Pseudoduganella dura: one gene and its partner. The protein of the gene in region 2 binds, or shares a complex with, the protein of the main gene of each other region. Links are inferred from orthologs where the notes say so. Each region holds a gene or a part of one and is shown on either strand. Other genes may lie near its edges.

Region 1 (7,505 bases), 2.9 Mb from region 2 along the record:
AGCATGGCTTTTCCATGTAGCGTACCGAGCGGTACAAGGTGAGTGCCAGCAGCGCCGTCAGCAGCGGCTCGGAAGTGGTTTCGTGGCTGTGCTGCAGGAAGCCCAGGCAGCCGAGGTAGATCAGCAGCGCGGCATCGGCCAGCGTGCGGCCGAAGTCGTCCGGCTCGGGCTGGCCGCCGAAGGCCAGGCGCAGCGGCTGCGCCTCGGGCCGCCGGCCCAGGTTGAAGGTGGCGTACCACAGCGACAGCGCGCCCAGCAGGAACACGCCGATGGTGGCGATGCGGGCGGCCAGCACATCGCCGAACAGGCCGCCGAACAGCTTGATGCACAGCGCGCCCAGCCAGAACATCAGCGGGCCTTCCTCGGGCGTCGGCATGCCGGCGATGTTCGGCCACAGCCAGTCGTGCCAGGTGCCGTGCGCCATCGTCCACATGATGCCGAAGCTGGCGGCATCGTCGTTCTTCCACGGTTCGCGTCCGATGACGCCCGGCAGGATGTACAGCATGGCCAGGGCAAACAGCGCCCAGCGGGGCAGGGCAAGGACGGCGGAGGCGGGAAGGCGGACTGGCTTCATTCAATCGGTCGTGCTGACGGTGGAAACAGGAGTATCGGTGATAACAATAAAAAAAGGCAGCCGCGGCTGCCTTTTTTCGTGCGCGAGGCGATTAGCCTTGCGATACGGCGGTCTTGGAACCGACTTTGCCGAACTTCTGGCGGAACTTTTCCACGCGACCGGCGGTGTCGACGATCTTGTGCTGGCCCGTGAAGAACGGGTGCGATTCCGACGAGACTTCGATCTTGACCAGCGGGTATTCTTTACCGTCGAGGGTGATCTTGTCGCGGGTGTTGATCGTGGAACGGGTCACGAACTTGAAGTCGCACGACAGGTCGTGGAACACAACTTCGCGGTAATCTGGATGGATATCGTTTCTCATGATGTTTCTCTATAAAGTTTGGTAGCCAAACAGCACTTCGTCGGTCCAACAGCTTCCTGACCCGATTGCCGCCCACTTGCCGGGGTTAAAAACAGCCGGGGATTATACTCCAAAACGCCGGCCAAAATAATAGGGATGGACCCTGTTTTCCAAGAAATTTCCTGGAAAACAGGGTCCGTCCCTACTTTTTGGATTTTCAGCCCAACTGCAGGAACCGGGGGCAGACCCCCCGTCACCGTGGCAGCGAACTCGGCCTCCAGCGGTGTTGGGGATCTGACCCCAGGCCTGGTCGCGGGTTACCGCTTGCATTGGCGACGGGGCGAAAAAAACCGGTGTCAGACACCATTTATCCTTGCGGATAAATGGTGTCTGACACCGGCTGCTCAGCTGTTCCCGGCGAAGGTTAGCCGCCGCGGTGCAGCAGGGGTTTCGTGGAGCACTGCTCCGCGCCTGCGGAACGGCCTGGCCCTGCAGGGCCAGGTTCCTTGCGCGCCACTTGTCCTTGCTTTAGCCGCCGCGCCGCATCATGTCGAAGAACTCGGTATTGGTCTTCGTGGCGCGCATCTTGTCGAGGATGAACTCCATCGCTTCGATCTCGTCCATCGAGTACAGCAGCTTGCGCAGGATCCAGATCTTCTGCAGCTCGTTCGGCTTGATCAGCAGTTCTTCGCGGCGCGTACCCGATTTGTTCAGGTTGATTGCCGGATAGACGCGTTTTTCGGCCAGGCGGCGCTCCAGGTGCACTTCCATGTTGCCGGTGCCCTTGAATTCCTCGTAGATCACGTCGTCCATGCGCGAACCGGTTTCGATCAGCGCGGTGGCGATGATCGTCAGCGAGCCGCCTTCCTCGATATTGCGGGCGGCGCCGAAGAAGCGTTTCGGGCGCTGCAGCGCGTTGGCGTCCACGCCGCCGGTCAGCACCTTGCCCGAAGCCGGGATCACGGTGTTGTAGGCGCGGGCCAGGCGGGTGATCGAGTCCAGCAGGATGACCACATCCTTCTTCATCTCGACCAGGCGCTTGGCCTTTTCCATGACCATCTCGGCAACCTGCACGTGGCGGGTGGCCGGCTCGTCGAACGTGGAGGCAACGACTTCGCCGCGCACCGAGCGCTGCATTTCCGTCACTTCTTCCGGGCGCTCGTCGATCAGCAGCACGATCAGCGTCACGTCCGGGTGGTTGGCCGTGATGGCGTGCGCGATGTGTTGCAGCATCACGGATTTGCCGGACTTCGGCGACGCCACCAGCAGGCCGCGCTGGCCCTTGCCGATCGGCGCGATCAGGTCGACGATACGGCCGGTGATGTTCTCGGCGCCGTTCATCTCGCGTTCCAGGCGCAGCGGCTCGTTCGGGTGCAGCGGCGTCAGGTTCTCAAACAGGATGCGGTGTTTCGAGGCTTCCGGCGATTCGCCGTTGACCTTGTCCACCTTGACCAGTGCAAAGTAACGCTCGCCGTCTTTCGGCGTGCGCACTTCGCCTTCGATCGAGTCGCCCGTATGCAGGTTGAAGCGCCGGATTTGCGACGGCGAGATATAGATGTCGTCCGTGGACGCCATGTAGCTGGCGTCCGGCGAGCGCAGGAAGCCGAAGCCGTCCGGCAGTACTTCCAGGGCGCCATCGCCGAAGATCTGCTCGCCGGACTTGGCGCGCTTCTTCAGGATAGCGAACATGAGCTCCTGCTTGCGCAGGCGGGCCGCATTGTCGATATCCAGACTGATGGCCATTTCCAGCAACGCCGAAACGTGCAAGGCCTTTAATTCAGATAGATGCATAGGTGTTTGAGTGTCCCGTGACGGGAAAGTAAGGTAGGGGAGGGAACTGCGTGGGCTCTATGTTTCTCGGGGGGCGGATGCCTCGGTCCCGGCCAGGCAGGTGGTGCTGCGGGCGCAGCACCACCTATATTACTCAAATATTGCTGTCGATGAAAGAGGTGAGTTGGCCTTTTGCCATGGCGCCCACTTTTTGAGCAGCCGGCACGCCGTTCTTGAACAGGATCAGCGTCGGGATGCCGCGAATGCCGAACTTGCCCGGCACGGTCTGGTTCGAGTCCACGTCCAGCTTGGCGATCGTCAGCTTGCCGTCATATTCCTTGGCGACTTCTTCCAGGATCGGGGCAATGCTCTTGCACGGACCGCACCACTCGGCCCAGAAGTCCACCAGCACAGGACGGTCGGATTTCAGCACGTCGGCTTCGAACGACGCGTCGGTGATGTGTTTGATGTTTTCGCTCATGTTGTTTTCCCCTTTCGGGATCAGATTAAGTTCGCCTGGCGTCCGTTGCCTGCCAGTCCTCTACGAGGAGATGGAGACCGTGCGCACGAATTCAATGTCAAGCCACTATATCAACTACGACTCAAATAATGAGACTTGCATCGGGGAATCAGGCGGGGATGGATCAAATAATAACCTATTTTCCGTCGCCGTGTACCGGCGTCGCCCTGCCGCGGGCGAGTGCCAGCAGGTCGCCCAGCGCGGCACTCGTGAGCGGCTTGTTGCGCGCCCCCAGGATGGTCAATCCCTGCGCCGTCGCCAGCGTTTCGGCGGCGCGCAGGATGCCGCTGTCCATGCCGGACAGCAGGATCACGTCGCCATCGAAGCCGCCTTCGGCCACGGCGCGCAGGAATTCGATGCCATCCATCTCCGGCATCGACAGATCGCACACCAGCACGTCCGGCCGGAACCCGGGCAGTGCGCGCAGCGCACTGCGGGCGTCGCTGTCGGCGTGTACGTGGGAATAGCCCAGGCCGGCGATCATGTCCTGCAGCAGGTCCAGCATGAAGGCGTCGTCGTCCAGCAGCAGGATGCGCAATGCGTGGTTCATTTCAGTTCGCCAAGAGTCGTGTGGTTCAAGATGTGTTCCCGGATCTGCGCCAGCAGGGGGCGGAACTGCCCGACCAGCGCCCACGCACCCTGTTCCCCCGCCGGACCGGAAGACGGCAGCCGCTCCATCCGCTCGCACAGTTCGCCCATGCCGAGCGCACCCACCGTGCGGGCGGCCGCCTTGAGCCGGTGGCCCAGTTCGCGGACCCGCTCGATATCGCCGGCCGCCAGCGCCTCGTCGAGCTCCGCCAGCCCGTTCTCGGCCGATTGCAGGAACTTCAGCGCGAAGCTGCGGATCTTGTCCGGCTGGTAGCCCAGCACCTGGGCCAGCACGGACAGGTCGATGACGGCCGGATCGCCCACCAGTGTCGCATGGGGCCGGTACGGCACGGCGCCTTCATTGCCGGCGCCGCGCTCCCCTCCACCCTTGCCGCCGTCCTTGCCGCCATCGCGGCGATGTTCCTTCACGCGGCGCTCGGGCAGCCAGGCCGCGATCTTGCGGGCCAGCAGCGCCGGCTGGATCGGCTTGGCGATGAAGTCATCCATGCCGGCTTCCATGCAGCGTTCGCGTTCCTCGCTGGTGGCGGTGGCCGTCATCGCCAGCACGCGCAGGCCGGCCAGGCGCGCATCGGCGCGGATGCGGCGCGTGGTTTCCAGCCCATCCATCACCGGCATCTGCACGTCCATCAGCACGCAGTCGAAGCTGGCTTCTTCCAGCAGCGCCAGCGCCTCGGCGCCGTTGCCGGCCAGCCGCACCGCGGCGCCCGCCTCCTCCAGCATTTCCATGCCGATCTGCTGGTTGAAGGCGTTGTCCTCCACCAGCAGGAGATGGGCACCCTGCAGCGCGTCCTTCGGCGTCGCCGGCTCGGCGGCCGATGACGGCAGCGCGCCGGCGGCCGCTCCGGTTCCGCCGATGCCGAGGCGCGCCGTGAACCAGAACGTGCTGCCGGCACCGGGCGCGCTCGACACACCCACGTCGCCGCCCATCAGCTGGGCCAGCTGCTTGCAGATCGCCAGCCCCAGGCCGGTGCCGCCGTAGGCGCGCGTGGTCGACGCGTCGGCCTGCTCGAACGACTGGAACAGCCTGCCCATCTCCTGTTCCGTCATGCCGATGCCTTCGTCGCTGACATCGAAGCGCAGCAGGCAGTCGGTGTCGCCGCCCGCTATGCAGCGCACCCGCAGGCCGATCGTGCCGTGCTCGCTGAACTTGATCGCGTTGTTGACGTAGTTGATCAGCACCTGGCCCAGCCGCAGCGGGTCGCCGCGCAGCACCGGCGGCACTTCCGGATCGATGTCGATGTCGAGCCGCAGCTCCCGGGCCGCGACCTTCGGCGCCACCACGGTGGTCAGCGTTTCGATGACCTGCGACAGCGGGAACTCGACCTGTTCGATGTCCAGCTTGCCGGCCTCGATCTTCGAGATGTCCAGGATGTCGTCGATGATGCCCAGCAGGTGCTCGCCGGCGAAGCGGATCTTTTCCAGGTAATCGCGCTGGCGCGGATCGAGATCGGTCTTCAGCGCCAGGTGCGCCATGCCGATCACGCCGTTCATCGGCGTGCGGATCTCGTGGCTCATGTTGGCCAGGAACTGGCCCTTGGCCTGGCTGGCCTCTTCGGCGACCTGCTTGGCCTGGTCGAGCTGCTCGGTGCGTTGCGCCACGCGTTCCTCGAGATGCTCGTTGAGCTCGCGCAGCGCCTGCTCCACCCGCTTGCTTTCGGTGATGTCGATCGACATGCAGATCAGGTACACGGGTTCGCCATGCTCGTCGAACACGGGTTTCTTGAATGTGCGCAGCGCGAGGTGCTGGCGCAGCGCCGGGTTGAACAGCGTTTCCTCGTAGTCGACCTGCTCGCCGCGGGCGAAGGCTTCGCGGTCGCGCCGGGCGAACTCCACCACCTCCTTCGGCGCATGCAGGTGCGCGTAGCTGCCGTTGTGCAGGTCGGCCATCGTGTAGCCGAACTGCCGCTCGCAGGCGGGATTCATCAGCAGCAGGCGGCCGTCCGGACCTTTCAGGAACAGGCCGATCGGCATCATCTTGATGATTTCCTGCAGCCGCTGCTCGCCGCGCCGCAGCGCATCGGCGCTGTTCTTGCGCTCGGTGATGTCGGTCAGGCTCGCCACCACCATCGTGGCGGCCCCCAGTTCGTCGCGCATCGGTTCGGCGTTCACCGACAGCCAGCAGATGCCGCCCGAATCTCCCGTTACCCCCATCACCACGCCGCGCACCGAGCGGCCGCTGGCGAGGGCGCGCTGCACCGGGTGTTCGTCGGCATCGAACGGCCTGCCGTCCTCGTGCACGCCGGGCCACAGCCGCGCGCCGCTGGCGGCGGCCGGCCCCAGCATGCGGGCCGTGGCCGCATTGCATTCGAGAATCACGCCCTCGCTGTTCAGCACCACCAGGCCGTTGGTCACGGCGTTGAACACCGAGGCCATGCGCTGGCTTGAATTGCGCAGCGCCACCTCGGCCAGGCGCCGGTCGGTGATGTCGGTGATCATCGCCAGCGTGCCGGCATACACGCCGTTGTCGTCGTGGATCTGCGTGGTCGACACCAGCCCCCACATCGACGAGCCATCCTTGCGGTAGAAGCGCGCATCGCCCTGTTCGGCTTCGCCGGGGCGGCGGCGCTGGTTCTGCCGCACCAGCTGGGCCGTGCTTTCCTCGTCCATGAAATCGCTCATCGGGCGGCCCAGCATGTCGTCCGGATCGAAGCCCAGCATGCGCGCCAGCGTGGGGTTGACGAACGACGTGCGGTCGCCGGCATCGGTCATCCAGATCCCTTCGGTGGCCGTCTGCACGATCTGCCGGTAGCGCTCCGAACTGGCGTGCAGCGCCTGCTCGGTGCGCTGGCGCTGGGTCATGTCGCGCACCGAGACCACCGACCAGCCCTGGCTCGCGCGTTCGATCCCCGCCAGTTCGATCGGCGCCAGGTGCACCATGGCGGGGAAGTGGCCGCCGTCGGCACGCCGCGCGGTCAGCACGCGGCCCGGCAGGTTGGGGCGCGAGAACAGTTCGCGCGGCAGGCCAGGCGCGCTGCGCATCACTTCCGGCACCAGCAGTTCCATCGAGATGCCGGCCATGTCGCCCGGCTGGTAGCCGAAGCAGGCGGCGGCCGCGCGGTTGACCTGCTTCACGCGGCCGCCGCGGTCGGCCACCAGGATTCCGCCGGGCATTGCTTCGAGCACCGCCGACAGCCGGTCCCGCTCGGCCAGCGCGCGGTCGTTCACGGGGCCCAGCGTGCCGCCCGCCAGCGTGGGGTGGGCGCCGGCGCGCGCGGTCACGCGGCCGCGCACCGCGATCCAGCGGTAGCTGCCGTCGCGGCAGCGCATCCGGCATTCGTGCACGAGCAGCGTATCGTCGACCGGTTCGAGGCCGATGCGCGACATCTCCTGCATCAGTTGCAGGCGGTCGTCCGGGTGCACGTGCTGCAGCCAGGCGTTGCGGTCGTGCGGCGCCAGGCCGCCGGCGCCGTAGCCGAGCAGTTCCCCGAAGCGCGGCGACAGCTTCACTTCATCGCTCTGCGGATGCCATTCCCAGATGCCTTCGCAGGCCGCATCCAGCGCTTGCTCGGCCGGCGATGGCGCGTCGGCGGCGGGCGCCGCCTGCACCGGCAGGGGCTGCGGCCGCGCGGCACGCGCGCGCCAGATCGCGGCGGCGCCCAGCAGGGCCGCCAGCATGCCCGTCGCGAGCAGCGGCCAGCGTGGCCGCGGCTCGGGCTCGCGGTACAGGAAGTCGTCCAGCGCCACGCTGCGCG
Region 2 (7,292 bases):
AAGGGATCACGCCGGCGGAAGGTCGATGTTAAAATCTTCGCCAATCCCGTGAAGAACCTTCCCCATGCCGCAATCCTTCCACAATCTGTACACCCATGATTTCGTCCGCGTCGCGGTCGGCGTGCCGCGCTGCCGCGTGGCGGACCCGCTCTACAATGCCGCCCAGACGATCGCGCTGGCCGAGGGGGTGGCGGCGAAGGGCGGCGTGCTGGTGGCGTTCCCGGAACTGGGCCTGTCGGCCTATACCTGCGACGACCTGTTCCACCAGCGCGCGCTGCTCGACACGGTGCACGCGGCGCTGGACAAGATCGTCGAGGCGTCGATCCGCATCCCGGTGGCGATGATCGTCGGCATGCCGCTGCGCGTCGATCACCGGCTGTTCAACTGCGCGGTGGTGGTGTCGAACGGGCGCATCCTGGGCGCGGTGCCGAAGGTCTACCTGCCCAACTACAACGAGTTCTACGAAGCGCGGCAGTTCAGCCCGGCCGACGAGGCGGTGTCGACGGAGATCGAACTGCTGGGCCAGCGCGTACCGTTCGGCGCCGATTTGCTGTTCCAGGCGGCGAACGTGCCGCTGCTGCGGTTCCACGCCGAAATCTGCGAGGATGTGTGGGTACCCGTGCCGCCGTCGTCGTATGCGGCGCTGGCCGGCGCCACCGTGCTGGTGAACCTGTCGGCCTCGAACATCGTCGTCGGCAAATCCGATTACCGGCACCAGCTGGTGGGGCAGCAGTCGGCTCGCTGCATGGCGGCGTACCTGTATTCGTCCGCCGGCCGGGGCGAGTCCACCACCGACCTGGCGTGGGACGGCCAGGCGCTGATCTATGAAAACGGCGAGATGCTGTCCGAGGCGGAGCGCTTCCAGGACGATTCGCACGTGATCTTCGCGGACGTGGACCTGGAGCGGCTGTCGCGCGACCGCATGCGCACCAACACGTGGGGCGACTCGGTGCGGCGCCATGCGCAGCAGGTGGCGGCCTTCCGCGTGGTGAAATTCGCGATCGAGCTGCCGGTGCAGGACGTTCTGCCGCTGCAGCGCGCGGTCGCCCGTTACCCGTATGTGCCGGCCAACCCGGCCGTGCGCGACAAGCGCTGCATGGAGGTCTACAGCATCCAGGTGCAGGCGCTCGTGCAGCGGCTGTCCGCCAGCGGCATGAAGAAGGTGGTGATCGGCATCTCCGGCGGCCTGGATTCCACGCACGCGCTGCTGGTCTGCGCCAAGGCGATGGACCGCCTGCAACTGCCGCGCACGAACATCCTCGCCTACACGATGCCCGGCTTCGCCACCAGCAGGCGCACGCTGGACCAGGCGCGGAAACTGATGGACTTCGTCGGCGCCACGGCGCACGAGATCGACATCCGCCCGAGCTGCATCCAGATGCTGAAGGATATCGGCCACCCGTACTCGGAGGGCAGGGAAGAATACGATGTCACGTTCGAGAACGTGCAGGCCGGCGAGCGCACCAGCCACCTGTTCCGGCTGGCCAATCACCACAACGGCATCGTGGTGGGCACCGGCGACCTGTCCGAGCTGGCGCTGGGCTGGTGCACGTACGGCGTGGGCGATCATATGTCGCACTACAACGTGAACGCCAGCGTGCCCAAGACGCTGATCTCGCACCTGGTGCGCTGGGTGGCCGAGAGCCGCCAGTTCGGCGAGGCCGATTCGCAGGTGCTGATCGATGTCGTCGACACGGAGATCAGCCCCGAGCTGGTGCCGGGCAAGGCAAATGACACCGCGCCGGCGCAGAGCACGCAAAGCGTGATCGGCCCCTACGAACTGCAGGACTTCAACCTGTATTACACGCTGCGCTTCGGCTTCGCGCCAAGCAAGGTGGCCTTCCTGGCGCTGCATGCGTGGAAGGACCGTTCCACCGGCGCCTGGCCGGACGATGCGCACGTGGTGCGCAACCAGTATGCCCTCAAGGACATCAAGCATAATCTCGGCATCTTCCTGCGCCGCTTCTTCCAGACCAGCCAGTTCAAGCGCAGCTGCGTGCCGAACGCGCCCAAGGTGGGCTCGGGCGGATCGCTGTCGCCGCGGGGCGACTGGCGCGCACCGAGCGATTCGGAATCGGTGGTGTGGCTGGAAAACCTCAAGACCGTGCCGGATGCCTGACCCAACAATTTCTATAAGGAGAATGCCATGAAACAGATTACCGCCGTTATCAAGCCCTTCAAGCTGGACGAAGTGCGCGAAGCGCTGGCCGAGGTGAACGTGACCGGCCTGACCGTCACCGAAGTCAAGGGCTTCGGCCGCCAGAAGGGCCATACCGAGCTGTATCGGGGCGCCGAATACGTGGTCGACTTCCTGCCGAAGGTGAAGGTGGAAGTGGTGGTGGACGACGGCGTGGCCGAGCAGGTGGTCGACGCCATCATCAAGGCCGCCCGCACCGGCAAGATCGGCGACGGCAAGATCTTCGTGCAGAACGTGGAGCAGGTGGTGCGGATACGTACCGGCGAGACGGGGCCGGACGCCGTCTGATTTTAGTGTCGGACACCATTTCGAGCTTGCTTGAAATGGTGTCCGACACTGGTTCGAGCTTCATGGTCTCCCGACGCGCAGGTCGAATTTCCACGTGATCAGCCGCAGCAGCGTGATCGTTGCGGCGGATGACCACAGCGCGATATCTTCTGTCACGTTCACCTGCCGCAGCAGGATGTACAGCCAGCAGCCGAAGAATGCGCAGATCGCGTAGGGCTTGCCGTCCCTGAACACCATCGGCACCTCGTTGCAGACGATGTCGCGCAGCACGCCGCCGAAGATCCCCGTGATCACGCCCATCATCGCGGCGATGAAGATCGGCATCTGCGCCGCCAGCGCCTGCGACACGCCGGCCACGGCGAACAGCCCCAGCCCCATCGCATCGGCCACCACGATCAGGCGCTCCGACACGATGTGCCGCAGGTGCTTCATGAACGGCGCCACCGCCAGCGCCAGCACGAACAGCAGGATGGTGTATTCCTGGTGCTGCACCCAGAACAGGGGCCGCTTGTCGAGCAGGATGTCGCGCAGCGTGCCGCCGCCGAACGCGGCGATGAACGCCACGATGATGACCCCCACGATATCCATCCGCTTGCGCCGCGCCTCCACGAATCCCGAGAACGCCCCGACGAGGATCGCGATCACTTCGATGACGGTAACGAGGGAAACGTGCGGGACGATTTTCATGCGGGCTCATCAGGGGAGGATGGGCACAGGTTAACAGAAAAGGAAGACTGCAAGGGGAAAAGCGGTGGCCCGTGCAAGGGCAGGAGCCGCTGAGTTAAAAGCGGTGTCCGACACCAGGTCCGGTGGAGCCGCTGGTTTCGGACACCGGCCTTCTGGTGTCGGACACCGGTTTTCATTGGAAGCATCCGGGAGAAAACCGGTGTCCGACACCGATGAAGCCGGTGTCCGACACCATGCCCGGACACCACGCCCGCAGGAATCGCCGCCTCAGCGCTCCGGCCGCAGCGCGGCCCGCAGCAGCACGATCAGCGCGCCTTCGCCGCCCTCGGCGGCATGCGCCTGGCAGAAGGCGATGACGCCGTCGGTCTGCACCAGCCAGCTGTGCACCATCGACTTGAGCACGGGTTCGCCGCCGCGCGAGCCGAAGCCGCGACCGTGGATCACGCACACGCAACGCTGGTTGCGCTGCACGGCGCGGCCCAGGAAGCCGGCGAGGGCGTTGCGGGCATCGTCGCGGCGCAGGCCGTGCAGGTCGAGCTCGTCCTGCACCGGCCAGTAGTTCTTGCGCAGCCGCTTCATCACGTCGCTGCCGACCCCGGGGGCGAGGTAGTTCAGCGACGGTTCTTCTTCCATGTAGTGCTCGACGCCGAACAGGTCCGACAGCGATTCGCGCAGCACGGCCGCATCGTCGTTCTTTTGCTCGGTGGCCGTCAGCTTGCGCTTCGGGGCCGGCGGCGGGGCGATGACGGGCTTGGGCAATTGCGGCACGTAGCGGTTCGACTCCGGCAGCTTGTTCACGCCCTTCATCGTGGTACGGAACATGCCGGCCTCGGCCACTTTCTGCTTTTCGCGCTCGATGCGCGCGGCTTCCTCGGCAAGGCGCTCGGCCTCGGCCGCGGCGCGCTCGGCGGCCCCCTCCTTGAGCTGCTTGCCGAGAACCTTCAGGTCTTCGAAGCTTTTCAATCCGCGCGCCATGTGACTTTACTCCTGCGCTTCCAGGTAACGCTGCGCATCCAGCGCGGCCATGCAACCCGTGCCGGAGCTGGTGATGGCCTGGCGGTACACATGATCCTGCACGTCGCCGGCGGCGAACACGCCCGGCGCCGACGTGGCCGTGGCCATGCCTTCGGTACCGGAGCGCGTCTTGATATAGCCGTTATGCATGTCCAGCTGGCCTTCGAAGATGCCGGTGTTCGGCTTGTGGCCGATTGCCACGAACAGGCCGTGCACGGAAATTTTCGATTGCTCGCCGTCGTTGGAGAGCAGCGTCAGGCCGGTCACGCCGCTGTCGTCGCCGTTCACTTCGTGCAGCTGGTTGTTCAGCTTCAGCTCGATCTTGCCTTCGGCAACCTTGGCCATCAGGCGGTCGATCAGGATCGGCTCGGCGCGGAACTTGTCGCGGCGATGGATCAGCGTGACCTTGGTGGCGATGTTGGACAGGTACAGGGCCTCTTCGACGGCCGTGTTGCCGCCGCCGATCACGGCCACTTCCTGGCCGCGGTAGAAGAAGCCGTCGCAGGTGGCGCAGGCCGATACGCCGCGGCCCATGAACGCTTCCTCGGACGGCAGGCCCAGGTACTGGGCGGAGGCGCCGGTGGCGATGATCAGGGCGTCGCAGGTATATTCGCCGGCATCGCCGACCAGGCGGATCGGTTTTTCATCGAGCCTGGTCGTATGGATATGGTCGAACACGATCTCGGTATTGAAACGCTCGGCGTGCTGCAGCAGGCGCTGCATCAGCTCCGGACCCTGCACCCCCAGCGGATCGCCGGGCCAGTTTTCCACGTCCGTCGTCGTCATCAATTGGCCGCCCTGTTCGACGCCGGTGATCAGCATCGGCTTCAGGTTGGCACGCGCGGCATAGACCGCGGCGCTGTAGCCGGCGGGACCGGAGCCAAGGATCAGGACGCGGGCGTGTTTGGTAGTGGTCATGGAAGCTTCTCTGCGAATTGGGGAAATAAAACCGAAAATGGGAGTTCGAGCCTATATGGAGGCATCGCCGGAACGCACAAGCGGTTCGGTCAAGCAAAGTCAGATTATAAGCGAACCCCCGCATTCTTGAATTGAGAGGCCGGAATAGGCCCGGATGCCTTAAAATAAGCGCAATAGAAATAATTACCTTAGCGCAACACGTTTGCGACAAAATCCACCACAGTTGTAGTCATGAGTAAAACCACGCAACAGACGAGCAATTCTTACCGGCGCACGGCAACCGAAAGACAACCGTTGCCGAACCGGCTCGTGCGCCTGCTGTCGGAGGCGCGCTGGTTCGCGCTGGCCGTCGCTTGCCTGTATTTCGTATTGATCCTGGCCAGCTACCACAAGGGCGATCCGGGCTGGTCGCATGCCAGCCTGGTGCCGAACGTGGTCAACCTGGGCGGCCGCGGCGGCGCCTGGCTGTCCGACCTGATGTTCTATATCTTCGGCTTTTCGGCCTGGTGGTTCTGCGTCTACCTGGTCCGCTTCGTGTGGCGCGGCTACCGCCGGCTGACGAACAAGTTCGTGCTGGAAAAGGAAGAAGACGAGGAGCACAGCCACGAAGGCATCATCCGCCTGATCGGCTTCGTGCTGCTGCTGACCGGCAGCATGGGCCTGGAATACCTGCGCATGTATTCGCTGCCCGTGCAGCTGCCGCGCGCGCCCGGCGGCGTGCTGGGCCAGCTGGTCGGCCATGCCGCCCACGTGGGCCTGGGCTTCACGGGCGCCACGCTGATCCTGCTGCTTCTGTTCGGCATGGGCACGTCGCTGTTCTTCCACGTCTCGTGGCTGACGGTGGCCGAGCGCATCGGCGGGGCCATCGAAACGGCCATCGACTGGGTCATCATGCGCTACGAGGACCGCGAGGATCGCCGCCAGGGCGCCGCGGCCACCGTGAAGCGCGAGGAAGTCGTCGTCAAGGAACGCGAGAAGCACGTGGAGAAGCATCCGGAGATCCTGCCGCTGAAGGTGGAACCCCAGATGCTGGTGGTGCCGAAGCCCGAGCCGGTCGAAAAGGTCGAGCGGGTGCCGAAGGAAAAGCAGCCGTCGCTGTTTACCGAAACCGAGCTGCCGCGCGAAAAGCCGGTGGTGTTCCAGAATATCGAGAACACCGACCTGCCGCCGCTGGCGCTGCTGGACGAAGCCCCGCCGGCGCAGGAAACGGTGTCCATCGAAACGCTGGAATTCACCAGCCGCCTGATCGAGAAGAAGCTGTCGGACTTCGGCGTGGAAGCCAAGGTCGTCGCCGCCTATCCGGGCCCGGTCGTCACGCGCTACGAGATCGAACCGGCCACCGGCGTGAAGGGCAGCCAGATCGTCAACCTGGCCCGCGACCTGGCGCGTTCGCTGTCGCTGACCTCGATCCGCGTGGTCGAAACGATCCCCGGCAAGAACTACATGGCGCTCGAGCTGCCGAACATGAAGCGCCAGATCGTGCGCCTGACCGAGATCCTCGGTTCGAAGGTGTACAACGACAGCGCCTCGTCGCTGACCGTGGCGCTGGGCAAGGACATCGCCGGCAAGCCGGTCGTGGCCGACCTGGCGAAGATGCCGCACCTGCTGGTGGCGGGTACTACCGGCTCGGGTAAATCGGTGGGCATCAACGCCACGATCCTGTCGCTGCTGTACAAGTCCGATCCGCACGATGTGCGCATGATCCTGATCGACCCGAAGATGCTGGAGATGTCCGTCTACGAAGGCATCCCGCACCTGCTGGCGCCGGTGGTGACCGACATGCGCCAGGCCGGCCATGCGCTGAACTGGGCCGTCAACGAGATGGAGCGGCGCTACAAGCTGATGTCGAAGCTGGGCGTGCGTAACCTGGCCGGCTACAACGCCAAGATCGCCGAGGCGCAAAAGCGCGAGGAGCACATTCCGAATCCGTTCTCGCTGACGCCGGATTCGCCGGAGCCGCTGGAAAAGCTGCCGACGATCGTCATCATCATCGACGAGCTGGCAGACCTGATGATGGTGGTGGGCAAGAAGGTGGAAGAGCTGATTGCCCGTATCGCGCAAAAGGCGCGCGCGGCCGGCCTGCACTTGATTCTGGCGACGCAGCGCCCATCTGTGGATGTGATTACCGGCCTGATCAAGGCTAATATCCCGACCCGGATCGCGTTCCAGGTGTCCTCCAAGATCGACT

Evidence for each region.
Region 1: the proteins of trxB (region 2) and trxA are in contact, whole or in part, in a crystal structure (PDB 1F6M), measured with the Escherichia coli proteins. The link is inferred for Pseudoduganella dura from one-to-one orthologs.

Annotation. Positions count from the first base shown.
Region 1 is NZ_WNWM01000002.1:3,885,379-3,892,883, forward strand. Bases 1,503-4,485 are described here. They hold trxA (thioredoxin TrxA), read right to left. Parts: upstream 3,166-4,485; coding sequence 2,839-3,165; downstream 1,503-2,838. Other genes in these bases: rho (transcription termination factor Rho), read right to left, coding at 1,503-2,705; GJV26_RS17070 (response regulator), read right to left, coding at 3,341-3,754; GJV26_RS17075 (PAS domain S-box protein), read right to left, coding at 3,751-4,485. Also shown: GJV26_RS17050 (ArnT family glycosyltransferase), read right to left, coding at 1-574; GJV26_RS17055 (type B 50S ribosomal protein L31), read right to left, coding at 666-935; more of rho, read right to left, coding at 1,443-1,502; more of GJV26_RS17075, read right to left, coding at 4,486-7,505. UniProt on the Escherichia coli protein: Participates in various redox reactions through the reversible oxidation of its active center dithiol to a disulfide and catalyzes dithiol-disulfide exchange reactions.
Region 2 is NZ_WNWM01000002.1:996,151-1,003,442, reverse strand. The notes cover bases 3,130-5,899. They hold trxB (thioredoxin-disulfide reductase), read right to left. Parts: upstream 5,105-5,899; coding sequence 4,154-5,104; downstream 3,130-4,153. Other genes in these bases: GJV26_RS04515 (DNA translocase FtsK), read left to right, coding at 5,336-5,899; GJV26_RS04525 (Smr/MutS family protein), read right to left, coding at 3,440-4,147; GJV26_RS04530 (trimeric intracellular cation channel family protein), read right to left, coding at 3,130-3,172. In the rest of the region: GJV26_RS04540 (NAD(+) synthase), read left to right, coding at 65-2,119; GJV26_RS04535 (P-II family nitrogen regulator), read left to right, coding at 2,147-2,485; more of GJV26_RS04530, read right to left, coding at 2,546-3,129; more of GJV26_RS04515, read left to right, coding at 5,900-7,292.